One region of the Bacillus yunxiaonensis genome, then DNA from elsewhere that is predicted to be linked to it. Evidence: riboswitches for the same ligand, from Rfam matches in the RefSeq annotation. Region 1 holds a riboswitch; each other region holds the start of a gene.
What was found. A riboswitch is a leader RNA that binds a small molecule or an ion and turns the genes downstream of it on or off. The one in region 1 is predicted to bind S-adenosylmethionine.
Positions count from the first base shown of each region.

Region 1 (3,514 bases):
ATCGCTTCTCTCTAAATTTTGAGATGGGGGGCTTACTGCCCGTTAATGAGAAATAAATGTAAAACTGTAATCTGTTACTTCTTCATAACTAATTTTTTCATACAAATTTTTTCTATTTCCCATTCTTAAACTCTTGTTTAATGTTTTCTAACAATGTTTCTTCTGTAATTAAACGGAAAGCAGTTAGCGCTAACGCTTTTGCTCCAATGATTAATGCGTCATCTCCTCTTGCAGAGCGTGCTGCTTCTCGAAATGCATCTGTATGTGCAACTAAATCATCACGTCCAATTTTAATGTAAGGATGAATTGTCGGAATTACTTGGCTAACATTTCCGGCATCTGTAGAACCAATGCCGACACGTTCATCGCGGTGAACGTCTTCTCCCAATCCTTCTAGTTCTTCGGCAATTATCGCATTAAAAGCTTGATTAATTACTAAATTATCAATCTCATTTTGAAATTGTTCAATCTTTACTGTTGTACCAGCCGCAAGAGCGGCCCCCTGTGCAATATTACGTATCTTTTCTGTAATTTCGGTGCATCGTTTTCTCGTTTTTGCTCGAATAAAGAAACGAGCTGATGCATAATCCGGGATAATATTGGGCGCTTTTCCTCCATCTGTAATAATCCCATGAATACGCACGTCTGCAGGTAATTGTTGACGAAGTGCATTAATACTATTAAACAATTGAATAACTGCATCTAATGCATTAATTCCTGCTTCTGGAGATGCAGCAGCATGAGCTGGTTTACCGTAAAAATGAAAATCTAGTGGATCTAATGCAAGGGATGGACTAGTTGTTGCTGTTTTCCCGCTTGGATGAATCATAAGTGCTGCATCAATATCTTTAAACAAGCCTGCTTTTACATAACTTCCTTTTGCACTTCCGTTCGGTCCTCCTTCTTCTGCCGGTGTACCAAACACAACAACTTCTCCGCCAATTTCTTCAATCACCTCTGATAAAGCAATTGCCGCAGCTGTACTAATTGTTCCAATTAAATTATGTCCACAGGCATGACCTAAACCTGGAAGTGCATCATATTCTGCTAAAAAAGCAATTGTAGGTCCTTTCTTTCCAGAACTTTTTCTTGCAATAAAACCCGTTTCATGGCCAGCGATATGATGTTGAAGTTGAAAACCAGCACTTCCTAGCAATAAACTAAGCGTTTTTGATGCAAAAAACTCCTGATTCCCTATCTCTGGATTATCATGAATAGCATGACTCGTTTTCACATAAATCTCTTTTTGTTCCTCGATACTTTGTACAATTTTATTCCGATGTGTAGTAATTTGTAAAACTCCCATTTTGCATTCCCCTTTCAATATGTTAAATAAAAAAACCTCTTTCTAATAGATAGAAAGAGGCCTTAAAGTATACACAATAAATCTATGCCATCTTTCTTATCTTTCAAGCCTTGCACTTGCTGGAATTGGCACAGTATTCATAATGAATCCGCTGCCGAGGCTTCAAAGGGCCAGTCCCTCCACCTCTCATGATAAGAAATTACAAGTATTCGTATTTGAATTTGTTAAATTATTTTCATTCTAATTTTATTACATTTAAAAGTCAAGAAAATTCTATATTTTTATATCTAAAAATCCTTTTAATACTCCAATTGTTTGCGGAGCTTGTAGTCTCGCTACAATATATGGAAACTCCGGACTGCCATCAAATATCATATGAGCTGTTAATGGAGCACCTACCCACATTATTTCATCATCAATGATAACAAATGGCATCACTTTGTTTTGGCGACGTGCTTGTACGTTTTTTATTGGAATTGCACCTTCTGTATATATAATAACAGATGCTTCTGCACGTACTAACGCTTGCCAAATCCTCTTATCCATACGGCTTGAATTCGGGATGGACACAATAATTTTCTTTTTTGCTGAAATAATATCTTTTAATAATACTTTCGTTTCTTCAGCGCTTGTTTGTACAAACCATCGCAATCTCTTTGTAATTTTCCGCTCTAGAAACGTTCTTGATGTTGTACGATCATATACATTTCCTTGCCTTTGTAGGTGCTGTGTTAAATGAGATAAGGCTTGTTTTCGCGAAAGGTTTTGCTTCATATATTGACAATCTGATAACTGAATAAACTTCCCTCTTGCTCTTGTTACTGCAACATTAACAAGTCGATGGTTTTTTTGATCAAAAAACAGCACACCTGGGCGTTCTTGCGGATAACTATCAACTGTATCAAATAAAATCATATCACGTTCAGATCCTTGAAATTTATGAACGGTCGCTGCTAGTACAGGTGTATTTTTGAACTTTGTTTTTTGAAGAAATTCACGGATACATGTTGATAAAAAACGGGCCTGAGCACGATATGGTGTAACGATACCAATTGACGGTATTCCATCCATCAAGCCAATTAACATAAGTTGCATCGCTATTAGACCTGAAAAAATATTATAACGTGAGCTAGAGACAACATCTTTTAATGAATAAGCTCCGATATTACTTGTATCTAGTAAAACTGCTGCCTCCCTCATGAAAGGCTGTAAGTTTGCAATATCGTTACGGGATGTGACTGATGAATGGTCGAACACTTCATTTTTATAAATAAATTCATTTGTAAAACTTGAAATATGCGGATGCATACGGCGCTGCTCTTGCAACATGTATAAATTCGGGTGCTTTTTATGATCGTTTACAGATTCTACTATACCCGCATGATAAAACACATCTTCTTTTAACCATTTGTTCACAAGTTCATGATTTGATAAAGCAATCGGTGGTAATTGTAGAAAGTCGCCGCAAACGACAATTCGCTTTCCTAAAGAGGCTGCCAATGCTATTTGCGGAACATATGCCATACTCACTTCATCCACGACTACAAGGTCAAACGTTCTTTCGTAAACAAGCGAATCGATTGCACATTTCGATAATGTTGCCCCAATGACTTTTGCATTTTCAATATACTCTTTTTCAACTTCTTTCACTTTTGCTTTTTGCTTTCGAAGTTCTCCTTCTATTTCCTGCATTCTTTTCTTTTCAGAAGAAGTCGCTTTGTAAGAAAGGATTTTTTGTCTTAATTCTTGTCTTAATTCTTCTAAATACAGCCGTTCTTCTTCCCATTCTGCATTTGTCGATTCAACTAATCGCGTGGTAAGTAACGTTTCATGATCGCGAATTTGTTCATTTTGACTAAAACCATAGCGAATAACGTCTCCTGGTACCCATTTTTCTTTTTTCTCAATTTGCTTTGTTACTTCGCTCATTAATACATCAACTGCTGCATTACTATGAGCTAATACAAGAACAGATTTTCCACTTTGATAATGAGCTGCAATAATTCGTGATAAATTGTATGATTTTCCTGTTCCTGGCGGTCCCCAAATGTACGTTGTTGCATTATAAAAAGCACGGTATGCAAGTTCATTTTTCGCTTTTTTCATTTTCATAATATGCTTTGGTGTACTATCACCTTGTAATAACCGTTTCACGCGCTGACGTCTTTGTTTATCTTTTCTCACTTCTTTTAAACGCTCTTGCAATTG
Region 1 is NZ_JBAWSV010000001.1:723,690-727,203, forward strand. Features, by position in the region: gene WAX78_RS03620 (M20 family metallopeptidase) at 113-1,306, opposite strand; SAM riboswitch class I at 1,400-1,504, opposite strand; gene WAX78_RS03625 (AAA domain-containing protein) at 1,580-3,514, opposite strand, start outside.

Region 2 (3,514 bases), on a different contig from region 1:
CGTGGATTCATGATTTTCTCAATTCCCGGCTGTTTCTCTTGATGTTGCGGTGGCAATGTTTTCTTTGGTTGTTCTTGTTGTGTCATACAGAAAAACCTCCTTATCATATGTCCTTCTTATGATGTGCGAAATCAAAAAATATACTTATTCTTACAAAAACGAAATATATGCGCAAAAAAGACGTTTAATATTCGAAATTTCATCATAAAATACAGAGAAATATGAAGTTTTTTATACAAAACTCTTGCAAAAAAATAACATAACGAATATTATATATAACTGTTGTGACAATTATTCGTAAAAAGAAAGGATGTTTTTATGTTTAACCTTTCAAAACATCAAACTTCTATTAAAACTGAAATTATGGCTGGTATTATTACCTTCTTAACAATGGCATATATTATTGTCGTAAACCCTGTCATCCTTGGTGATGCAGGCGTTCCATTTGAACAAGCATTTACAGCGACAATCATCGCCGCTGTTGTTGGAACATTATGTATGGCACTCTTTGCAAATTTACCAATTGCAATTGCACCAGGTATGGGTTTAAATGCTTACTTTGCTTACTCTGTTGTAAAAACTCATGAAGGTATGACATTTGCAATTGCTTTCTCTGCTGTATTCGTAGCAGGTATGATTTTAATTTTGCTATCATTAACTTCTTTCCGTACAAAATTACTGGAAGCTATTCCTGAAAATTTAAGACACGCAATTACAGCTGGTATCGGTTTATTTATCGCATTTATCGGCTTACGTCTGACAGGCATTGTTACGAAGCATCCCTCAAATTTGGTTGGGCTTGGGGACCTTCACTCTCCGCCTGTCTTGCTTGCTTTGGCTGGACTTGCTATTACGTTAGTACTTATGTCTTTAAACGTAAATGGCGCATTATTTATCGGTATGTTATTAACAGGAGTTATCGCTTACTTTACTGGACAATTAACGTTTTCAAACGGAATTACATCTCTGCCAGGTTTACCTGAAGGCGTAATTGTTTCCAATCCAATCACAGCGTTTTCTGATGTAATTAACTACGGATTATATGGCGTTGTCTTCTCGCTCCTCCTTGTAACATTATTCGATACAACAGGTACATTACTTGGAGTTGCACAGCAAGGTGGATTTATGAAAGATGGAAAACTTCCAAATTCCGGACGCGCCCTTCTTTCAGATTCTATCTCAGCAACGATTGGCTCAATGTTCGGTACAACACCAACGACTGCCTATATTGAATCTTCTGCTGGCGTTGCAGCTGGTGGCCGTACAGGTTTAACAACACTAACTGTTGCGATATTATTTGCAGTAGCTGCATTCTTTGGCCCGCTTGTCGGCGCAGTATCTGGTGTTGCCGCTATTACATCTCCATCATTAATTATTGTTGGTAGTTTAATGATGGGCGCAGTTCGTCACATTGATTGGGATGCATTTGATGAAGCTTTCCCAGCATTTTTAGTCATTTTAACTATGCCGCTTACATCAAGCATTGCAACAGGTATTGCACTCGGCTTCATTTCATACCCGCTTATGAAAATGGCAAAAGGGCAATTCCGTGCAGTTCATCCACTTGTGTACGTATTTGGTATTTTGTTCGCTTATCAGTTAGTATTCTTACCACATTAAGCTTCCTCTTTATGAGGAAGTTTTTTTATAAAAAAGATTTGACACTTATATATAAATGTGGAATAATTCGAACTAGTTAAATATTTGATGTCTTATCAAGAGCAGGTGGAGGGATGAGCCCTACGAAGCCCGGCAACCGACCCATAAATGGGCACGGTGCTAATTCTTACAACACGCATATGTGTTGAGAGATAAGAGAAATGTGATAAGACGTCTTTTCTATGAAAAGGCGTTTTTTATTTCCTCTCCCTCCCCGCTCTTGTAAATTGGGGAGGGATTTTTTTATGAAGAAATTATGTTCAATCTTATTAATTATTCTATTATTCACATTAACAGCCTGTAAAAGCGAACAAGATGCTGTTTCAACACAACAACAACAAACAGCTACAAAAGAAACAACTTCAAAACAAGAAACTTCACAAACGGAAATTCCAAAACAAGTACAAAAACCTTTAAAAGTTGCTTTAATTATGCAAATGTCTATTGGCACTTTCTCTTCTCAATATATTGAAGGAGTAAAAAAGCAAATTGAACAATTCGGCGGAAGCGTTCAAGTGTACAACTCCGATAACGATTTAGCAAAGATGGCTGCCAATTTAGATGCTGCTATTAACGCAAAAGTGGATGGAATTTTAATTGATCATGGGCGCTCTGAAGCATTAAAACAAGGTGTAGAAAAAGCATTACAAGCAAATATTCCCGTCGTAGCATTCGATAACGATTTACGTTTACCTGGTGTTACTGTTATTGATCAAGATGACTATAGCCTCGCATGGAAATCGTTAAAAACACTAGCTGAAGATTTAAATGGAAAAGGAAATATTGCCGTTGTATGGGTTGGCGGATTTGCTCCTATGGAACACCGCAGTGTCATTATCGATGCCTTTTACAAACGTTACCCAAACATAAAAGAAGTAGCCCGCTTTGGTACAGCTAGTAACAATACCGCTCTAGATACGCAAGCACAAGTAGAAGCATTGCTAAAAAAATATCCAAAAAAAGGAGAGTTAAATGCTATTTTTGCCGCTTGGGATGAATTTGCAAAGGGTGCAGTAAAAGCACTAGAACAAGCAGGCCGAACAGATATAAAAGTATACGGTATTGATTTAAGCAACGAAGATTTACAACTCATGCAAAAATCAAATTCTCCATGGGTCGCAACAGCTGCTACAGATCCAGCTGAAGTAGGGAAAGTACAAGTACGCTTCTTATATCAAAAGATTGCAAGAGAACATACGCCAGATATTTATTCATTAGAACCACACCTTGTAAAGAAAAGTAATTTACCGACTGAAAATGTAGCAATGGAACAGCTATCGAAATACATAAACGGCTGGGGCAACTCAAAAGATGCTTACTCACCTTGGATGAATAAATTAGAGAAGGAGAAGAAATAATGACATTTTCACTCCAAAACATTACACATCATTATACAGATGTCCCGGTATTACAAGATGTTTCTATGACGATTAAAAAAGGACAAATACACGCGTTACTAGGAATGAACGGAGCAGGAAAAAGTACTTTATTAAAAATTGCAACCGGAGAAATCACTCCGGTTGCTGGAAAACTTCTCATCGATGAGAAAGTAGTCTCTTTTTCTTCACCACGAGATGCAAAAAAACATGGCATTGCTTTCGTAACACAAGAAGTTGATCATGGATTAGTTCCAAATTTGTCTGTACTAGAAAATGTACTCCTTGATTATTTAGCTATGCAAAACAAAACACTTTTTTCAAAATCAAAACATGCAAAGCTTGCAGAACATTATTTGCAAGCTGTACATGTTGATTTGAATATATGGGAAGACATTTCAAATTGTTCTTTACACGAGAAACAATTACTGCTCATTGCTCGTGCACTATCAAATAACGCATCTTTTCTCTTATTAGAT
Region 2 is NZ_JBAWSV010000006.1:25,593-29,106, reverse strand. Features, by position in the region: gene WAX78_RS17505 (SDR family oxidoreductase) at 1-86, opposite strand, end outside; gene WAX78_RS17500 (NCS2 family permease) at 319-1,620, shown strand; SAM riboswitch class I at 1,710-1,818, shown strand; gene WAX78_RS17495 (sugar ABC transporter substrate-binding protein) at 1,905-3,017, shown strand; gene WAX78_RS17490 (sugar ABC transporter ATP-binding protein) at 3,014-3,514, shown strand, end outside.
Region 2: linked by a shared signal. The riboswitch ahead of WAX78_RS17495 (sugar ABC transporter substrate-binding protein) and the one ahead of WAX78_RS03620 (M20 family metallopeptidase) in region 1 are both predicted to bind S-adenosylmethionine.

Region 3 (3,514 bases), on a different contig from region 1:
TTATAAAAATCACATAGCTCATAAAGTAGAAGCGTATTTATTCTCACAAGGCGACCAGAAAGATGATTTAAAAAGTCTTGAAGTACGGTACGACTTTAAGTTCGGATATATGGTCGATGTTACGTACAAGGATGAATCACATGTTATCTATACGTATCGCTATCAAAAAATTGGAGATACAGAAAGAAAAGGAGTTCTTGCTTATAATGAAACATTACTTGATAGCAAGGTAAATCCTTACACTTATTCATACAAACATAAACATTTTGGGGAGTATTAGGACTCTCGTTTACAACGCTACGTTACCATATGATTTAAATAAAAAAAGCTTTGCGCACACGCGCAAAGCTTTTTTCTTCCTATATTATAGACCAGCTTGCTCTTTTAAAGCTTCAGCTTTGTCTGTACGTTCCCAAGTAAGATCTACATCAGTACGTCCGAAGTGGCCGTATGCTGCTGTTTGTTTGTAAATTGGGCGACGTAAGTCTAACATTTTGATGATACCAGCTGGGCGAAGATCGAAGTTGCTGCGGATTAGTTCTACTAATACTTCTTCAGATACTTTTCCAGTGCCGAATGTATCAACAGAGATAGATACTGGTTTCGCTACGCCGATTGCGTATGCAAGTTGTACTTCTGCTTTGTCAGCAAGACCTGCTGCTACGATGTTTTTCGCAACGTAACGAGCTGCGTATGCTGCAGAGCGGTCAACTTTTGTTGCATCCTTACCAGAGAATGCACCGCCGCCGTGACGAGCGTATCCACCGTAAGTATCTACGATAATTTTACGACCTGTTAAACCAGCATCCCCTTGTGGTCCACCGATAACGAAGCGGCCAGTTGGGTTAATGAAGAATTTTGTATCTTCATCGATTAATTCAGCTGGTACAACTGGTTTAATTACAAATTCTTTTAAGTTGCGATCGATTTGTTCCCAAGCGATCTCTGGATGATGTTGTGTAGAAATTACAATTGTATCAACACGAACTGGTTTACCGTTTTCATCGTACTCAACTGTTACTTGTGTTTTACCGTCTGGACGTAAGTATGGTAATGTATCATCTTTACGTACTTCCGTTAAACGACGAGCTAATTTATGAGCAAGAGAAATTGGAAGCGGCATTAATTCTTTTGTTTCATTACATGCGAAACCAAACATTAAACCTTGGTCGCCTGCACCGATTGCTTCGATCTCTTCGTCAGTCATTTGACCTTCGCGTGCTTCTAACGCTTGGTCAACACCCATTGCGATGTCAGCAGACTGCTCATCGATAGATGTTAAAACTGCACAAGTTTCTGAATCGAAACCATATTTTGCACGAGTATAACCAATTCCTTTAATTGTTTCACGAACGATTTTGGGAATATCTACATAAGTAGAAGTCGTAATTTCCCCCGCTACCAATACTAAACCAGTTGTTACTGTTGTTTCACAAGCTACACGTGCGTTTGCATCTTTTGCTAAGATTGCATCTAAAATTGAATCAGAAATTTGGTCACTAATTTTATCTGGATGTCCTTCAGTTACAGACTCAGATGTGAACAGATGACGTTTTTTTGTCATGTGGTAAACCTCCCTACAGTAAATGTATATATTGTACGGAACTCATCCTTAATTTGCCACAAACTGCGACATTCATGTATTCTCCCACAAGTGCAAAAGAAAAACCTTTCCTATAATAGAGGAAAGGTTGTATTCGCTACTTGCATACTGCTTTTTGCCCTTTTCGCTCTTATCGTTCGAGATATTACACCTCGCACAGGTTTAAGCACCTATTCACTTGCGCTTATCATACATACAAGTGAGGTTGCCGGGCTTCATCGGGCCTGTCCCTCCGCCAGCTCGGGATAAGAGAGTATCCGTCCTCAACTATACTAAAGAAATGCTTTTCATTTGTCAATCCATATACACATATTCCTATAAGTTTTTCAGGGCAGAAATATATGGAAAAAAGTAATATAATAACACAAACAAAAACAAATAAATAGTATACATTATTTATATAATTGTGTTATACTCTTCATAGGGATTATGAGAGATATTTATAAATTAAATAAAGGATGGTATATAAATATGAGTACTGTGAATGTCCAAATTGGATTACATGAACTTTTAAACGGAAGCAATGCACAGGTTCAATTGAGCGTTCCACAATTAACGGAAAAAGTATTAATGAGAAAAGAAGGACAATTAACTTCTACTGGCGCTGTTTCTGTTTCAACAGGAAAATATACAGGACGTTCTCCGAAAGATAAATTTATTGTAGACGAAGCATCTGTTACGGATAAAATCGCTTGGGGTTCTGTAAACCAACCGATTTCTGAAGAGCATTTTAATAAATTATATACAAAAGTATTGGAATACTTAAAAGAAAAAGAAGAGCTATTCGTATTCAAAGGATTTGCAGGAGCAGACCGCAACTACCGTCTTCCTCTTCAAGTTATTAATGAATATGCATGGCATAACTTATTTGCACATCAATTATTCATCCGTCCGACTGAGGAAGAATTAAAAAATCATGATGCACAATTCACAATTGTATCTGCACCAAACTTTAAAGCAGATCCAGAAGTCGACGGCACAAACTCAGAAACATTTATTATTGTTTCATTTGAAAAGCGTATCGTGTTAATCGGAGGTACAGAATACGCTGGTGAAATGAAAAAATCAATCTTCTCTATCATGAACTACTTACTTCCAGAGCAAGATATTTTTTCTATGCACTGCTCTGCAAACGTAGGTGAAGAAGGCGATGTTGCTTTATTCTTCGGTTTATCTGGAACAGGTAAAACAACATTATCTGCTGATCCGAACCGCAAATTAATCGGTGATGACGAGCATGGTTGGTCTGATAACGGCGTATTCAATATTGAAGGCGGTTGCTATGCAAAATGTGTGAACTTATCTCGCGAGAAAGAACCACAAATCTTTGACGCGATTAAATTCGGCTCTGTTTTGGAAAACGTGGTGCTTGATGATCATACACGCATTGCAAATTATGATGACACTGCCTTAACAGAAAATACACGTGCAGCTTATCCAATTGATGCAATTGATAACATCGTATTACCTAGCGTTGCAGGTCATCCAAATACAATCATTTTCTTAACTGCTGATGCATTTGGCGTATTGCCTCCAATCAGCAAATTAACGAAAGAGCAAGCTATGTACCATTTCTTAAGCGGTTTTACTAGTAAACTAGCAGGAACTGAGCGTGGTATTACTTCACCGCAAGTAACATTCTCAACATGCTTCGGTTCTCCATTCTTACCGCTTGATGCATCTCGCTATGCAGAAATGCTTGGAGAAAAAATCGAGAAGCACGATGCTAAAGTATTCTTAGTGAACACTGGCTGGACTGGCGGCGAATACGGCGTTGGAAAACGTATGAATTTAGGCCATACACGCGCAATGGTGCAAGCTGCATTAAACGGCGAATTAGATAGCGCTGAAACAGTGAAACATGATATCTTTGGTCTTGAAGTACCGCTTCATGTTCCTGGTGTACCTGAT
Region 3 is NZ_JBAWSV010000010.1:48,901-52,414, forward strand. Features, by position in the region: gene WAX78_RS21935 (DUF3139 domain-containing protein) at 1-280, shown strand, start outside; gene metK (methionine adenosyltransferase) at 365-1,564, opposite strand; SAM riboswitch class I at 1,731-1,855, opposite strand; gene pckA (phosphoenolpyruvate carboxykinase (ATP)) at 2,075-3,514, shown strand, end outside.
Region 3: linked by a shared signal. The riboswitch ahead of metK (methionine adenosyltransferase) and the one ahead of WAX78_RS03620 (M20 family metallopeptidase) in region 1 are both predicted to bind S-adenosylmethionine.

Region 4 (3,514 bases), on a different contig from region 1:
TTGAATAATAAATACAATAATAAGCACAAGAATTGTTGCCATGAGAGTGACATCACCATTATTGCGTTGGAATCCCTCTAAATAAGCAAGGGTACCAAGACCGCCTGCTCCAACAACTCCAGCCATCGCTGTATAGCCCACAAGTGCAATTGCCGTTACCGTAATACCTGAAATAAGTGCTGGTAAAGATTCTGGTATCAATACTTTTAAGATAATTGTACTCGTCTTTGCTCCCATCGCTTTCGATGCTTCAATAACACCCTTATCAATTTCACGAAGCGCAATTTCAACCATTCTCGCATAAAACGGTGCTGCTCCAACAATTAATGCTGGCAATGCGGCACTTGCTCCAAGAATCGTATTAAGAAGAAACTTCGTAAATGGAATCAGTAAAATGATTAAAATAATGAACGGGATAGAACGAAAAATATTTACAAACGCGCCAATTACAACATTGACCGGCTTGTTCTCCCATAGATTATCTTTTCCTGTAAGAAACAGTACTAATCCAAGAATAAGACCCAATACAAACGTTGCAAGTGTAGCAATTGCCGTCATGTATAACGTCTCTTGCGTAGCTTCTAACATTTGATCCCAATCTACATTTTGAAACACATTATCCATGTGCAATCACCTCCAGCTCCACTTGCTCTTGTTGAATTGTTGCAACTGCCTCTGCAACTGCATCTTCGTCACCTTTTAAATGAACAATTAAACTTCCATACGCCCCGTTTGTCGTTTGAGCAATATTTCCTTGCAGAATGCTCACTTCAATTCCATCTTTTCTCATTAATTCCTGCAGAACTGGTCTTTCCACCGCTTCGCCAATAAATTGCAGTTTCACGACTTTTCCTTCCGGGTATTTCTCTAGTAAATGTTCAATTGTTTCATCTGCATCTTCAGAATCTGTTATTTGCTTAACGAAGCGCTTTGTAATGTCTTGCTGCGGATTACGAAATACGTCTAAAACGCTGCCGCTTTCAACAATCTTCCCTTTCTCCATAACAGCAACACGATTACAAATTTTTTGAATCACATGCATTTCATGCGTAATGAGTACAATCGTTAAATCGAGGCGTTTATTAATATCGAGAAGCAAATCTAAAATTTGATCTGTTGTTTCTGGATCTAATGCTGATGTTGCTTCATCGCATAATAATACTTTCGGATTATTTGCTAAAGCTCTCGCAATACCAACACGCTGCTTTTGTCCACCACTTAGCTGAGATGGGTACGCATCTTCCCGTCCTTCTAAACCAACAAGACGAATCAATTCATCTACACGCTGTTTTCTTTTCTCTTTTTCCACTCCAGCAATTTCAAGTGGAAAAGCAATATTTTCACGAACAGTTCGTGACCAAAGTAAGTTAAAATGCTGGAAAATCATCCCGATTTCTTGACGAGCTTCTCTAAGTTCTCTTCCTCTAATCGCTGAAATCACACGCTCTCCAACAGTAATTTTTCCAGACGTCGGTTTCTCCAGTTGATTAAACAAGCGAATTAAGGAACTCTTTCCGGCACCGCTATATCCGATAACTCCGAAAATTTCGCCTTTTTCTATTTGTAAATTCGCATTATCAACAGCAGTAACATCACCGTTTTTGGAGCGATATATTTTCTTTACATTTTCTAACACAATCATTGATGTCACCCCTTTTTAGTTAAAAAGCGTAAGCGGCTCGCCGCTATAACTATAAAAATGATTTGTTGTTTGAGCGTCCTCCTACACTGAAACAACAAAAAAACCTTTCTGCTTTAAAATGAGCAGAAAGGTTTATATACATAAATTACTATTATCCTTTCCTCTCATCTCTCAAAGCATTCGCTTTGCAGGAATTGGCACCATTTCAACATAAGTTGACGGTTGCCGGGTTTCATAGGGCACAGTCCCTCCACCTCTCTTGATAAGAGAAAATCAGATGTAAATTTCGTCTGATTTTGTCGTTATGAAGTTTTCATTATTTCATGTTTTGAATTGTATCAACGCATGAAATGGATGTCAACAGAAATTTTCGCAAAGAATAAAATTTCTGAAATTTAAGCACCCACTCGTAGCGGCTTACAAATGTGAAATACAGATTCTAATAATAACATTGTTTTATATGTCCCTCTATATGTAATGGCCTTTCTACGCAATAGTGACTGCAAACGAACTTGTCCAGTAATCAATAACTGCAAGTCATCTTCTTGAAAGCAAACAAGTTCTTCCGTTCCCATTGCAACATTCGTAAGCTCAATTTTCTCTCTTGAAATTTTCAATGAATAACGTTCATCTTGAAAAGTAAAACAAACAGCCCGTTCAAATTGCGGCAGTAGCGGTTCTAAATGACACTGCGTATTGGCATATGTTACAAATGATTGAAGCAGTGAATACAATTTCATCTTCGTCACACTCCTCATATCACGTTCTACATAATACCATTCCATTTCTATAACGAGCTCTCCTGTATCTTTCTCTCGACAAAAGTTGTACGAAAAACAATTTGTTGCTTATATTTCCCAAGAAATATGTCGAGGCGGCAAAATATTTGCCGCCTATTGTAATTCCATATATAAATATTCCACAGATTGAAATGCATATATTTTTTTCACAAGTTGATTTTTCTCAAATATAAGTAAACACGGAACACTTTCAATTTCATACTCCCGCGCAAAATGCGGTGCATAATTTAAATTCAACATCCCGATTTCCAAGTGAGGTAATGCTGCTTCAACAATCGTTAACATTTTTTTAGCAAGTTGACACGTACCGCACATTGGCGTATATACGTATAATACCGTTTTATTTTGATCTCTAACTGCGGCTACAGCTTCATTTCCTGTCCAATCGATCATTCTACCATTCCTTACCGTAAAAATTCTGTATAAACGTCGATGTCAGCTCCCCATAAAACGTTCGCTAAATGATTTGATGGTGCAGTTGCAACCTCACGATACGAACGATCAATATAAATATGCTCAGCATGTGGAAATTCTCGGCGAAACTGTTTGCGTAGCTTCTCTCCTGCATCATCTGCGTCCACAAGCACATACACTTCTTTATCGTACAGCTGATCAATAAGTTCATCCATCTTCGACAAACTAATTGTACCATTTGTACAAACAATTTCCACCGGTTCTCTAATAATCGTTTCAATCTTCTTCTTATCTGATTTACCTTCAACAATAATTACTTTTTCCACATAGACCACTTGGCATCACCCGATCACCATATACTATGATACAACCTTACCTTTAGTATATAGTATATTCGATATTTCAATGTTGTTTCCTGTTTATTTTTGTGAATAAAAGCAGAAGTGGCTCGTTTAGAATGTGAGGAAGAAGCGAAGCCATCGACACTAGAGCTGACACAAATAAAAAAGGACAGCTATTAGCTGCCCTTTCCATATTAGTCTTGATTGATCATTTCTTCGTATTGTTCTGCAGTTAATAAGTTATCAACTTGGCCTGCATCTTCAATCTCAACTTTAATCATCCATGCACCTTCGTATGGAGATTCGTTAACAAGCTC
Region 4 is NZ_JBAWSV010000003.1:477,398-480,911, reverse strand. Features, by position in the region: gene WAX78_RS11695 (methionine ABC transporter permease) at 1-624, opposite strand, end outside; gene WAX78_RS11690 (methionine ABC transporter ATP-binding protein) at 617-1,642, opposite strand; SAM riboswitch class I at 1,804-1,911, opposite strand; gene WAX78_RS11685 (hypothetical protein) at 2,038-2,382, opposite strand; gene WAX78_RS11680 (thioredoxin family protein) at 2,536-2,835, opposite strand; gene WAX78_RS11675 (toprim domain-containing protein) at 2,847-3,191, opposite strand; gene gcvH (glycine cleavage system protein GcvH) at 3,392-3,514, opposite strand, start outside.
Region 4: linked by a shared signal. The riboswitch ahead of WAX78_RS11690 (methionine ABC transporter ATP-binding protein) and the one ahead of WAX78_RS03620 (M20 family metallopeptidase) in region 1 are both predicted to bind S-adenosylmethionine.